4 regions of the Enterobacter sp. PL_is379 genome follow, and region 4 is predicted to be linked to each of the others. Evidence: predicted binding sites of a transcription regulator. Region 4 holds the regulator's gene; each other region holds the start of a gene.
The links. Region 4 encodes CRP, which controls carbon source genes, mostly activating them, when cyclic AMP is high. Its sites were predicted from a motif close to ATGTGANNNNNNTCACAT; they were not measured.
Positions count from the first base shown of each region.

Region 1 (3,117 bases), on a different contig from region 4:
GGATTTCCCGCCGGGCGTGGTCACGACGGCGCGCACGGATGGCGAAACCGCCTGGGTGTTTGTGCAGAACTACACGGCCCAGCAGCAGCTCATCACGCTGCCGCAGGGGTATACCGACTGCATGACCGATGCCGCCGCTGCGGGCGATATCGTGCTGCTTCCCTGGGACTGTCGGGTGCTCAGGCGTAAAGCGTAAGAACCGCCCGGCGGCGCTGCGCTTGCACGGGCCTACAAAACCCGTAGGCCGGGTAAGCGCAGCGCCACCCGGCAACAAGGCACAAAACGCCTGCTCCCCGAGCAGGCATTTTTTTATCTGCATACAGAGAGGCGTATTATGGACAGTCAAATTACTCAGCGTTTAATTCCGGCATTTGGCGGCGACGATAATATCGAGCACGTCGAAGCCTGTATTACCCGCCTGCGCGTGACGGTAAAAGATTTAAATAAGGTCGATTCCCAGGCGATACAGAATGAGGGGGCGCTGGGGGTGATTATTATCGGCCAGCAGGTGCACGCTATATTCGGCAGGCAGTCTGATACATTACGGAAATTATTAGACGAACATTTTAATCAGTAAATATAAAAAAGGGATAGCCAAAGTAATGGCTATCCCAAAGCAGTAAAATAGACTGCAGGTTGCTGGAGATACGATAACGATTAACGCAAATTATAAATTACGACTTACCACCAGGCCTCGACCTGCACACCGAAGTTCCAGGTATTATTCGCGGTGCCATCTTCGAAGGATTGCCCTTTTTCGGAGTCATTCAGGTAAGAGGCAAAGACGCGCAGCTCAGGACGCGACATAAAATCAGGTCCGTCTGCCAGCCCCAGCGCGAGGGTGTACTTCTCGCCGCTCTGCTTGTACTTAGTGCCGTCGGTATAAGTATCTTCCTGGTAGAATCCGCCCACTTCGCCAATCAGACGCACGTACTCGGTGAACTGATACTGCGCGCGCCCCACCAGCGATACCAGGCGTGATTTGTCCGTGTACTGCGTGGTGTCGTCTGCCGAGCCCCATGTCAGAACGTGGTTAAAGGAGAACTTGTCGGTAATCGGAATTAAGCCGGTGTTAATCACGCGGTAGCCGGTGGCGTCGTTCACGTAGTTCCACATGTCGTACCAGCCCCCACCCTGTGACACCATGTTCTGGGCCAGACCTTTATTGGCGTACTGCAGCACCAGCTTGTTATAGCCGCCAAACATATCCTGGCTGATCTCACCGGTGACCATTACGCCGTTATCGGCCTCGTACAGTCCGCCGTACTCTTTCTGCTTGTTGGTCGGGTTTGGCATGGCGTAATCAATACCCACTTCCGTCCACGCGCCCGCCCACGGCTTCCAGCCCGCATAGCGAAGGTCGATGTAGTTGATGTTAACGTCGCTGTCGCCATCCACGCGGTAGTCCACGTCGTTGGCATCGCCGCGGATCCACGCAACGGAGACTGCGCCCGGGCCAAGCGTGTAGTTCTCGATACCCGCACCGGAGCCGGAAATATTCCAGTATTTGGTATCAATGATGTGCAGGTCATGGCGCTGGTAGTAGCGCTTACCGCCCCAAATCACCGCATTGGGATCCCCGGGGATCAGCCCCTTGATCTGCAGGTTAAGCTGGCGCAGGCCGAACTGGGCATCGTCATCTAAGGTGGTTTCATTGTCGTTGGAGCCGTCTGAGACCATGCTCACCATGCTGTCGAGATAGAAACTGACGTCGTTCTTTTTGTATACCTCGGAGCCCAGCTCCAGCTCGCCGTAGGTATCGGCCTCGTTCCCGAGACGGCCAATTTTGTTTTTTTGCCACTCCTCCATCCCACCATCCCGTGAGACGCCCACGCCGGAGCGAAGATATCCATGAAAATCAATCGGTACTGAAGACGCTGCAAACAGCGAAGGCGATGCCAGCGCGGCAGCCAACGCAACAGATACAGAGCGGATCGTCGTGTTCATTGTAACCCTCTTATTGTTTTGTAATACGTTCACAAATCCGCTGTCATAAAATGCCTAAACCCGTTAACTGGCAATTGCACGATCCGAAATGTGTGATTAACTGCAAATAAAATAGACAATTTTGTTACGAGTAATGAGATCGGACACAAATTATGGCATTGTGAGCGTCATACTTTTTGATGGTGTTATGCCCACAGCGAGAGGGTGGTAAGCGTTTTTTTTCAGCACCCCTGTTACAATCAGCGCATAACAACATAAGGAACCGGACCATGAAGTCGAAAAGCGCAACGTTAGAGGACGTGGCACGCCATGCGGGCGTCTCCTATCAGACCGTGTCCAGGGTACTGAATAAATCTGCCAATGTATCCGACGCCACGCGCATCAAGGTGGAGAAATCCATAGAGTTATTGCGGTATGTACCCAACCGACTGGCTCAGCAGCTGGTGGGCAAGCAGAGCCAGACCGTTGGGCTGGTGACCATTTCGCTGGCGCTGCACGCGCCTTCGCAGGTTGCGGCGGCGGTGAAACGCTATGCCAATGTGGAAGGCTACCAGGTACTGATCTCAATGATTGATGAGAACGTCAACCACAGCATCCAGGACTCCATCAACGAGCTGAAATCCCAGCTGGTGAGCAAAGTGATCATCAACGTGCCGCTGGAGGCTGAAGCGGCGCAGAAAATCGCCGCCGACAACGACGACATTGTCTGCCTGTTCCTCGACGTTGACCCGTACAGTTCCGTGTTTAACGTTTCGTTTAATCCGGCGGACGGCACCCGCGCCAGCGTCAAATATCTTTACGAGCTGGGGCATCGCGACATTGCCCTGCTGGCGGGGCCGGCGTCTTCCGTGTCGGCGCAGCTGAGGCTGAAAAGCTGGATCGAGACCCTGAAGGGCTACGGTCTGGAGCCAGCATCGGTCATTCGCGGCAACTGGGATGCGCAAAGCGGTTATTCGGGAGCGTTGCAAATGCTGCGGGAAACGGCGCAGTTTACCGCCGTGCTGGTGGCGAACGACCAGATGGCGCTCGGCGTGCTGAGCGCGTTCCATCAGCAGCAGATTTCAATTCCGGGCGAGAAGTCGGTGATTGGCTACGATGACACCTATGAAAGCTCATTCTTCTACCCGGCGCTGACGACGGTATCGCTGGATTTAGATCTGCAGGGTAAAG
Region 1 covers NZ_JBVPGT010000033.1:545,844-548,960, forward strand. Annotated here, with positions in the region: gene AC0TOY_RS23900 (beta-galactosidase) at 1-196, shown strand, start outside; gene AC0TOY_RS23905 (PTS sugar transporter subunit IIB) at 335-577, shown strand; gene AC0TOY_RS23910 (maltoporin) at 682-1,947, opposite strand; gene AC0TOY_RS23915 (LacI family DNA-binding transcriptional regulator) at 2,217-3,117, shown strand, end outside.
Region 1: a site for CRP is predicted at 2,038-2,055, ahead of AC0TOY_RS23910 (maltoporin). Genes of this name have one in related genera too.

Region 2 (3,117 bases), on a different contig from region 4:
GTCGATACGGGCGCGGATATAGCCCTGGCTTGCCAGGTTCTCCAGCGTCTTGGTGTGTTCGCCCTTACGCTCTTTGATGATTGGCGCAAGCAGCATCAGGCGTTTGCCTTCCGGCTGCGACAGCACGTTATCCACCATCTGGCTGACGGTCTGGGCCGCCAGCGGGACGTCGTGGTCCGGGCAGCGCGGCTCACCCACGCGGGCATACAGCAGACGCAGGTAGTCATGAATTTCGGTAATGGTACCGACCGTTGAACGCGGGTTATGCGAGGTGGACTTCTGCTCAATAGAGATAGCAGGGGACAACCCTTCAATATGGTCAACATCCGGTTTTTCCATCAGCGACAGGAACTGACGCGCGTACGCAGAGAGTGATTCAACGTAACGACGCTGTCCTTCGGCATACAGGGTGTCGAAAGCCAGTGAGGATTTGCCAGACCCCGAAAGCCCGGTCACGACAATGAGTTTGTCGCGAGGGATTATGAGGTTGATATTCTTGAGATTGTGGGTGCGGGCGCCCCGAACTTCGATCTTATCCATTCACCTTTCCCGGTTGGAACACGGATTGCCTGATTTGTTTGAAGGACAAACGGCTGTCAGAAACGGCTAATTATGACACAATTTAACCTGTTTGAATATACAGTATTGGAATGCATTTTCTGATTCGCTGTGTAACAATGTCGAGTTGCGGGAGAACTCTGGAACGTGCTACGCAACTATCAAAGTGCAGCATGGAAATGGTACACTCGCGCGTTTACACTATTAAGAAACGTATTCAGGAGACACGAACATGGCCAGCAGAGGCGTAAACAAGGTGATTCTCGTCGGTAATCTGGGCCAGGACCCGGAAGTACGCTACATGCCGAGTGGTGGCGCAGTTGCCAACATTACGCTGGCTACTTCCGAATCCTGGCGTGATAAAGCGACCGGTGAGATGAAAGAGCAGACCGAATGGCACCGCGTTGTGCTGTTTGGCAAACTGGCCGAAGTGGCCGGTGAGTATCTGCGTAAAGGTTCTCAGGTCTATATCGAAGGCCAGCTGCGTACCCGCAAATGGACCGATCAGTCCGGTGCTGAGAAGTACACCACTGAAGTCGTGGTTAACGTGGGCGGTACCATGCAGATGCTGGGTGGCCGTCAGGGCGGCGGTGCACCGGCAGGTGGCGGTCAGAGCCAGCAGCAGGGCGGTTGGGGCCAGCCTCAGCAGCCACAGGGCGGCAACCAGTTCAGCGGTGGCGCGCAGTCTCGTCCGCAGCAGCAGTCTGCTCCGGCGCCGTCTAACGAACCGCCAATGGATTTCGACGACGACATTCCGTTCTGATTTCCGCGTACTTAAAACAAAAAACCCAGACCATCGTCTGGGTTTTTTATTGATGAAGGGATCAGGTAATGACCATCGGCCAGTCTGGCGGCGTGTGGCTCATCGCCTCAACCATCACCACTTTAATATTTTCCCAGACGGCGGCGATATCCAGCAGGGTAATGCCAAGCAGACCCGTTGCAAACCAGCAGGCAGCACCCAGCCCCAGCAGGGTGCTGATGACAGCAAGACCCGCATAGTCAGATTTACGAAACTGAATGTTCAGCGTGCTGGCCAAAAACATCAGTACCGCACTCAACAAAGGCCAGCGCAGGAGAACCATGCTGGTAGTAATGGTTGCCATAAAACCCATCCTCAACAAAACAGACGAACTGAATGAAACAGATTTTTTCGTTACACTATATGTGTGAACTATATCACATTTGCTGTTTTATTCGCCAGTCCCGGGGTGATGAAAAACGGGTGATTCATAGTTGCCGAGAATCAATGGGCGCCTGAGTGAAAATATATCTTTGCTGGCTAAGTTCTCCAGTTCCCGCACTCTTTATAATGAATTCATTAAGATAGCAAAACTGATGCAAAAGGATGCTCACTGTACAATGTTTACAGCAATAACCCTATGGCTTATGCTTGAGTGGACAATTAATTTTACTCGCAGCTAACCTTTCAGGTTTTTGAATTTAATTATTTTTTTATTTCTTTGTACGTTTTTAATTACACACAACGTTGTTTTTAATTCGCTACGCTGAGATTCAGCCTGTGCGTTGGTTTGTCGATTTTTCGAATCTGAAGAAAGTTGCGTCCGGTTTATCGCCTGATAATCAGCGAAAAAAATGAAAGAAAACCGACGTGAGATTGTTAATGACAGCATGCAAGCGTTGCATGCGCTGGCTAAGCTGATGCCTCAGCTTCATGCTCAATGTTCTCTGACCGACATGCTGACGACCATCAGTCGCGCGCTGGGCGCAAGTCTTGCCTGGGTAAGCGTTAATGGTGATGACGGGCTACAGCGCGTGGTATGCGCCGGGGAGATGACCTGCCATCCCTTCGAAGTGGCCGATTTCCTGGCGGACACCCTGCTCCAGCGGCATCATCGTTCATGGCGGGTGGTCTACTGGAAAGAGAATATTGGCCGTGCGTTATTTCCTCCTCAGCACCCGGGCTATGCGCAGTTGCATAGCGGTGTCCTGTGCAAACTTTCAACCCATAACTGGCACTGCAGCGGCTATTTCTTTTTAGCGTTTGATGAACGACTTTCCTCTCTGCCAATTCTGAAAAATATCGTCGTAGTGCTGGTCGAAAAATTAAAAGACTATTTCGCGGAAATTATTGCCCGGGAGAAAACTGCCCAGGAAATGCAGCGTGTCGTGACGCAATATAAGACGCTCTTTGAACGCGCCCCGGTTTTAATGAACTCTTTCGACAAATTTAACCGCTGCGTGCTGTGGAATGCCGAATGTGAAAAAGTATTCGGCTGGACGATGGCGGAGATCGCGGAACATGCCGATCCGCTTTCGCTGTTTTATCCTGACCCTGAAGAGCGGCGGCGGGTAAGAGAGTCGGTCAATGTCTCGCCGCTGAAGGATATGTATGAGTGGCATCCGCTACGCAAAGACGGGACCCCGCTGACGGTGCTGTGGTCCAACATTCTGTTGCCGGACAACTCTATCCTCAATATTGGGCTGGATATCACCGAGCGGAAAAAAGCCGAGCAGCAGCTGCAGGTAAAAGCCACTACTGACGATCTCACCGGCTGCTTTAACCGTTCGGCGATTTTGCAGCAGCTTGAGCTTGCG
Region 2 covers NZ_JBVPGT010000019.1:50,570-53,686, reverse strand. Annotated here, with positions in the region: gene uvrA (excinuclease ABC subunit UvrA) at 1-540, opposite strand, end outside; gene ssb1 (single-stranded DNA-binding protein SSB1) at 791-1,321, shown strand; gene AC0TOY_RS02225 (YjcB family protein) at 1,383-1,664, opposite strand; gene AC0TOY_RS02220 (sensor domain-containing diguanylate cyclase) at 2,155-3,117, shown strand, end outside.
Region 2: a site for CRP is predicted at 1,726-1,743, ahead of AC0TOY_RS02225 (YjcB family protein). Genes of this name have one in related genera too.

Region 3 (3,117 bases), on a different contig from region 4:
GGTAGACGTTATGCTGACCATCCTCGCGGTGATTGGTTGTGCCGCTACGCTGCAGACTGCGGGTGGCCTCAACGTCATGATGCAGTTTGCTGAACGTCTGCTGCGCAAACACCCACAGCACATCACCCTGCTCGCTCCATTCACCACCTGGATGCTGACCTTTCTGTGCGGCACCGGGCATGTGGTCTATACCATGTTCCCCATCATTGCGGATATCGCCCTGAAAAAAGGAATCCGCCCCGAGCGCCCTATGGCCGTGGCATCGGTCGCGTCGCAGATGGCGATTACCGCCTCCCCCGTGTCCGTTGCCGTGGTGTCGCTGGTGTCCATCCTGGCGGCCCAGCATGGCATCGGCCACGCGTGGGGGATCCTGGAAATTCTCGCCGTGTCGGTTCCCGCTTCACTTTTCGGCGTAGCTATTGCTGCCCTGTGGAGTTTACGCCGCGGAAAAGATTTGGCGGATGACGTGGAGTTTCAGGAAAAGCTGAAAGATCCTAAGCAGCGCGAGTTTATCTACGGTGGAACGGAGACGTTAATGAATCAGCGTTTCCCTAAACAGGCCTACTGGTCCACGTGGATTTTCTTTGCCGGTATTGCCGTAGTTGTTTTGCTGGGTGCGCTCCCTGAGCTGCGCCCCGCCTTTGAGCTGAAAGGCAAAATGACGGCGCTGTCGATGAACCTTGTTATTCAGATGATGATGTTAATTGCAGGGGCCGTGATGCTAATGGCCTGTAAGGTCAACGCGTCGGCGATTTCCAACGGCGCGGTGTTTAAGGCCGGTATGGTCGCGATCTTCTCGGTGTTCGGCGTGGCGTGGATGAGCGATACCTTTTTCCAGGCGCATCTCGACGAGTTAAAGCTGGCGCTGGAAGGCGTCGTGAAAAGCCACCCGTGGACGTATGCTATTGTGCTGTTTCTGGTGTCAAAACTGGTGAACAGCCAGGCGGCTGCGCTGACGGCCGTTGCGCCTATGGGCCTCATGCTCGGCATCGACCCGAAAATGCTGATCGCCTTTTTCCCTGCGTCATACGGCTATTTCGTCCTGCCGACCTATCCAAGTGATTTGGCCTGCATCGGCTTTGACCGTTCAGGCACCACCCGCATCGGCAAATTTATCATCAACCACAGCTTTATTCTGCCAGGGCTGATTGGGGTAAGCTGCGCGTGCGCGGCGAGCTACCTGCTGGTCCAGACGTTCTTCTGACCGTATCAAGGGGCGACACATGCCGTCGCCCATTTCCCGGTTTTAGTGGGATTCACCCTGCGGCGTGAATCGCAGTTCAATCAGCGCGATGGCTTTCTGGATCGCACGAAGCGTAACCGGGTCAGCGGCAGCGGGGTGGCTGGCGAAATCGATGTTTTTCAGCTGCGTAGACATCTTCTCGCGCACTTCAACCGGCGCAATCACGTCCAGAACATCAAGGATTTGTTTGATAACCAGCTGACAGGCGACAACGTCAGAGACCAGTTCCTGATCGGCGCTCAGGTTTTGTGACATGGGGTTTTCTCCTTATTTAAAGGCCGCCATAGTAGCAAAACACACCCCTGGCATCTCCCCTTCATCGCCTGCAGGTATAAAAAAACCCGCCGAAGCAGGTTTTTTTATCAGAACATGGCGCCCGGCGGCACGTCTTTGAAGGTGCGGCAGTAATTGGCCCACATACTTTTCAGGATTTTGCGCAGTTTCACGATGATGCTCCATTAACTTGTTATACAACTTTATTATCAACGCGCCTATAATATGACCACCATCACAAAAATCAACACTTTTGTGATGCGCATCACATTTATATCAGAGCATGGCCTGAAAGCGCTCACCGCGGACCCGTTGCGAAGAGTGAGGGCAGATTGTCCGGCTATTCCAGCCATTGCAGCGGGCATCTGCGGGTACGATAACGTATTTCCATCCACTCAGAGCGAATCATGAAAAGAGTCATTGTAGCCGGCACAATCCTGCTGCTCGCGGGATGTACTATTAACCGCCAGGCTGAAGTCAGCAGCCTCGACGCGCCGAACGGCATCGTCCGCCTCGACTACGGCCAGGCTGCGCTGCAAAATGCGTATTCCGATGAGTATGTGAATAACGGCACGGCGGCAAAAGCGTGTCAGAGCATGGGGTATGCCACTGCCTCAGCCTATGGTCAGCCCATTAAAACCTGCACTCTGACCAGCGGCTCTTTGTGCCTGAACGAGAGCGTGACTATCCAGTATAAATGTATGGGTTACGCCGTTAATCCTAAGTCAACTAATCCGTGGTATTAATCGAAGCTGCCAGCGCATGCTGGCAGTTTATTTCATTACGAACAAAAACAATTCTCATTAATAAGTTATAAAAATCGCCAATGCGTTTTATTCCCATTCGTATTTTTAATAAATAAAATAAAAATTTTACGTTTTGCAAATAATTAAATAACAAATTATAGTGTCGCTCATTGTGAACCAGAAATAATAATCCGGAGCGTCACCATGCTGAAAACTGAAATGATCGACAAGCTCAACGCACAAATGAACCTTGAGCTTTTTTCATCCCTGCTCTACCAGCAGATGAGCGCCTGGTGCAGCTACCACAGTTTCGAGGGCGCTGCCGCGTTTCTGCGTCGTCACGCTCAGGAAGAGATGACCCACATGCAGCGTCTGTTTGATTATCTGACAGATACGGGCAGCCTGCCGCGCATTGAAACCGTGGCATCACCGTTCGCTGAGTATAATTCTCTTGATGAACTGTTCCGCGCCACCTACGAGCACGAGCAGCTTATCACGCAGAAAATTAACGAACTGGTTCATGCCGCGATGACCAGCCAGGATTATCCAACCTTTAATTTCCTGCAGTGGTACGTCGCTGAGCAACACGAAGAAGAGAAACTGTTTAAATCCGTGCTGGATAAATTATCTCTGGTCGGGAAATCCGGCGAAGGTCTTTACTTTATTGATAAAGAACTCTCCACTCTTGATATGCAGAATTAATTTCAGCGCGGTGCCGGTTTCCGGCACCGCGTTAATTTACATACACCCCGCACAGCTGGTGCAACGCCAGTCATGGGGATTCACGGCCTGGTAAAAATAGCGGTAGCTGGACGTCTCCAGCGGAATACCCACCTCGAAAAACAGATCCGTTAA
Region 3 covers NZ_JBVPGT010000027.1:97,118-100,234, reverse strand. Annotated here, with positions in the region: gene AC0TOY_RS09915 (anaerobic C4-dicarboxylate transporter) at 1-1,204, shown strand, start outside; gene AC0TOY_RS09910 (DUF2766 family protein) at 1,247-1,498, opposite strand; gene azuC (stress response protein AzuC) at 1,606-1,689, opposite strand; gene yecR (YecR family lipoprotein) at 1,924-2,262, shown strand; gene ftnA (non-heme ferritin) at 2,467-2,964, shown strand; gene AC0TOY_RS09890 (hypothetical protein) at 3,001-3,117, opposite strand, start outside.
Region 3: a site for CRP is predicted at 1,770-1,787, ahead of azuC (stress response protein AzuC). Genes of this name have one in related genera too.

Region 4 (3,117 bases):
GATCCAGTAGGGTTTCGGCAGATGCAGCGCCATGCCCATCAGGCTGGCGGTACTGAGCATCACGCTAATTCGTGCGGCGTTGCGCAGGGCGGACGATTTAAGAGAAAGATAGCTTTTGAGCGCGGGCAATAGCGGCAGCCGTTTCTGCTTATCCGCCATCAGGTCGCGGGGATAAAGCGGGCGCTGCGTGCGCAACACGCGGGCGATACGGCTGAAGTGCCAGGCGGCAAACTGGCCGACGGGGTTATCCGGATGCTGACGAGCGATTTTCTCCAGCGCGCCCAGCTGCTTATCCATGTTAAAGCGCGTCGGGTAGCGGTGATAGAGAATATCATCGGCCAGCACGCGCAGGCGTGCGGACACCGTCTGCGCGTTCCAGCGGATCACCGCTTCGGCGTGGCTGCGCTCGACCAGCTTTTGCACCTCCTGCGGGTGGTGCAGGCTAACGGAGATATGCTCCTGCAGATCCAGCCCGACCTGGAAGGTGCGCAGCAGCCGTTTGTACTCGTGGTTCTTGTTGGCGGCGAGCATATGAAGCTGCTGATAGCACTGGCTTATCAGATCCACCACCTTCTGCTGGCGCGTCAGCAGGGGCGGTAAGGATTTTTCCGGATCGGTATGCTGGGTCAGCAGGGTGTATTTGGCTTCGCAGTAATCCGCAAGCTGCACATAGAGCAGGCTCAGGGATTCACGCAGCGGCTGCTCCCGCCACAGCCAGAACCAGAACCAGTTAAACAGGCCGTACCATAATGTCCCCAGGGCGTAGATCAGCAGCGGCTCCCACACCGGCATATTCCCGGCGAGGCTCAGCGTGAAAATGGCCGCAATCAGCGACGCGGGAAGCAGGCGGGCGTGCAGCGAACTGATTTCCGCCGTGACGCCGAGGGTCATCGCCAGCACGGTCAGGATCAGCGGCAGCGGAATATCACGAGCCAGTAAAAGCTGTACGGCGAGGCTACAGCCCGCAAACAGGCAGCCGCCGATAATCAGGCGTTTGAAAAAGCGCTTATGCGGCGTGTCCAGACCAGCAATGTTGCAGCAGGCGGGTACAAGGGAAAACAGCAGGCCTTGCTGAAGATGCCCGAGGATCAGGCCTATGGCCACAGGAAGACACAACACCAGCGTTTGTCGCAGTGCGTAGTTAACTTCCGGGTGATAGATCAGCCTGCGCCACATGGGGAATAGAGACAAAAACGGCGTGACACCTTGCGATGGCACGCCGTTTAAGCGGAATTAACGCGTTCCGTAGACCACGATGGTTTTACCGTGGGCGGAGATCAGGTTTTGATCTTCCAGCATTTTCAGGATACGGCCCACAGTCTCACGGGAGCAACCGACGATCTGACCAATTTCCTGACGGGTAATTTTAATTTGCATGCCGTCCGGGTGGGTCATGGCGTCTGGCTGTTTCGCGAGGTTCAGCAGGGTCTGTGCGATACGGCCGGTAACGTCCAGGAAGGCGAGGTTGCCCACTTTCTCTGAGGTGACCTGCAGACGGCGCGCCATCTGGGAAGAAAGACGCATCAGGATGTCAGGGTTAACCTGAATCAGCTGACGGAACTTCTTGTAAGAAATTTCAGCCACTTCACATGCTGTCTTTGCACGAACCCAGGCGCTACGTTCCTGGCCCTCTTCAAACAGGCCCAGTTCACCGATGAAATCGCCCTGGTTCAGATAAGAAAGGATCATCTCTTTCCCTTCTTCATCTTTGATCAGCACTGCCACCGAGCCTTTAACGATGTAATACAACGTTTCCGCTTTTTCACCCTGGTGAATCAGCGTGCTCTTCGATGGGTACTTATGAATGTGGCAATGAGACAAGAACCATTCGAGAGTCGGGTCTGTTTGCGGTTTGCCAAGCACCATGCGCTGTTATCCTCTGTTATAAGCTGTCACCAGAGTCATCAGATGCATCCGGACTCTGGGGTTGCAATCGAATTCTTACCCATACCCTGGGAAGTCGGCTACCGTAACGTTTCGCAGCCAGTAAAGTTTGATGTCCTCTGCATACATGTGTAACGTCAATGTATTACTGTAGCATCCTGAGTGTTTTAGCATAGCTTTCGCCGCGTGTCTCCTGGTGTCTCGCTTCAGCATGATGCAGGTCGCCTTCCATTGCGAGAAATGTAACGCACGCGTAATCTGTCACCAAAAATGCAACGTTGGAGTTTAAGAATATGCAAGCGCGCGTGAAGTGGGTTGAAGGTTTAACGTTCCTGGGCGAATCCGCGTCAGGGCACCAGATTTTGATGGACGGTAACTCCGGCGATAAAGCGCCCAGCCCAATGGAAATGGTGCTGATGGCGGCAGGAGGATGCAGCGCTATTGACGTGGTGTCGATTCTGCAAAAAGGTCGTCATGACGTGACGGATTGTGAGGTTAAACTCACGTCAGAACGTCGCGAAGAGGCGCCACGCCTGTTCACCCATATTAATCTGCACTTTGTGGTCACCGGTAAAGAGTTGAAGGACGCAGCGGTCTCGCGTGCGGTGGACCTGTCTGCGGAGAAGTACTGCTCTGTGGCGTTAATGCTGGAGAAAGCGGTAAAAATCACGCATTCGTATGAAGTGGTCGAGGCTTAATTATTGGGGCATCGTGCGTGTTGATGCCCTCACCCTAACCCTCTCCCACAGGGAGAGGGAACATGTTCACGCAATCTGCTTCCCTTCCATCAGTCGCTCCACCAGCGGCGTCATGATGAGCTCCATCGCCAGCCCCATTTTTCCGCCCGGCACGACTAACGTATTCATGTGCGAAATAAACGAGCCCTGCAGCATGGCCAGTAGCCAGGGGTAATCAATGCCTTCGAGATTGCGGAAATGGATCACCACAAAGCTCTCATCAAGGGACGGGATACTTTTGGCGGCAAACGGGTTGGAGGTGTCCACCGTCGGCACGCGCTGGAAGTTGATATGGGTACGGGAGAACTGCGGCGTCAGGAAGTTGATGTAATCTTCCATGGAGCGCACCACCGAGTCCATCACCGCCTCTCGCGAATGGCCGCGCTCGCTCATGTCGCGCGTCAGCTTCTGGATCCACTCCAGGTTAACGATAGGGACCACGCCGACCAGCAGGTCCACGTGGCGCGCCACGTCGTGTTGAGGGGTGACCACGCCA
Region 4 covers NZ_JBVPGT010000020.1:22,212-25,328, reverse strand. Annotated here, with positions in the region: gene AC0TOY_RS02785 (YccS/YhfK family putative transporter) at 1-1,176, opposite strand, end outside; gene crp (cAMP-activated global transcriptional regulator CRP) at 1,234-1,866, opposite strand; gene AC0TOY_RS02775 (OsmC family protein) at 2,178-2,582, shown strand; gene AC0TOY_RS02770 (phosphoribulokinase) at 2,649-3,117, opposite strand, start outside.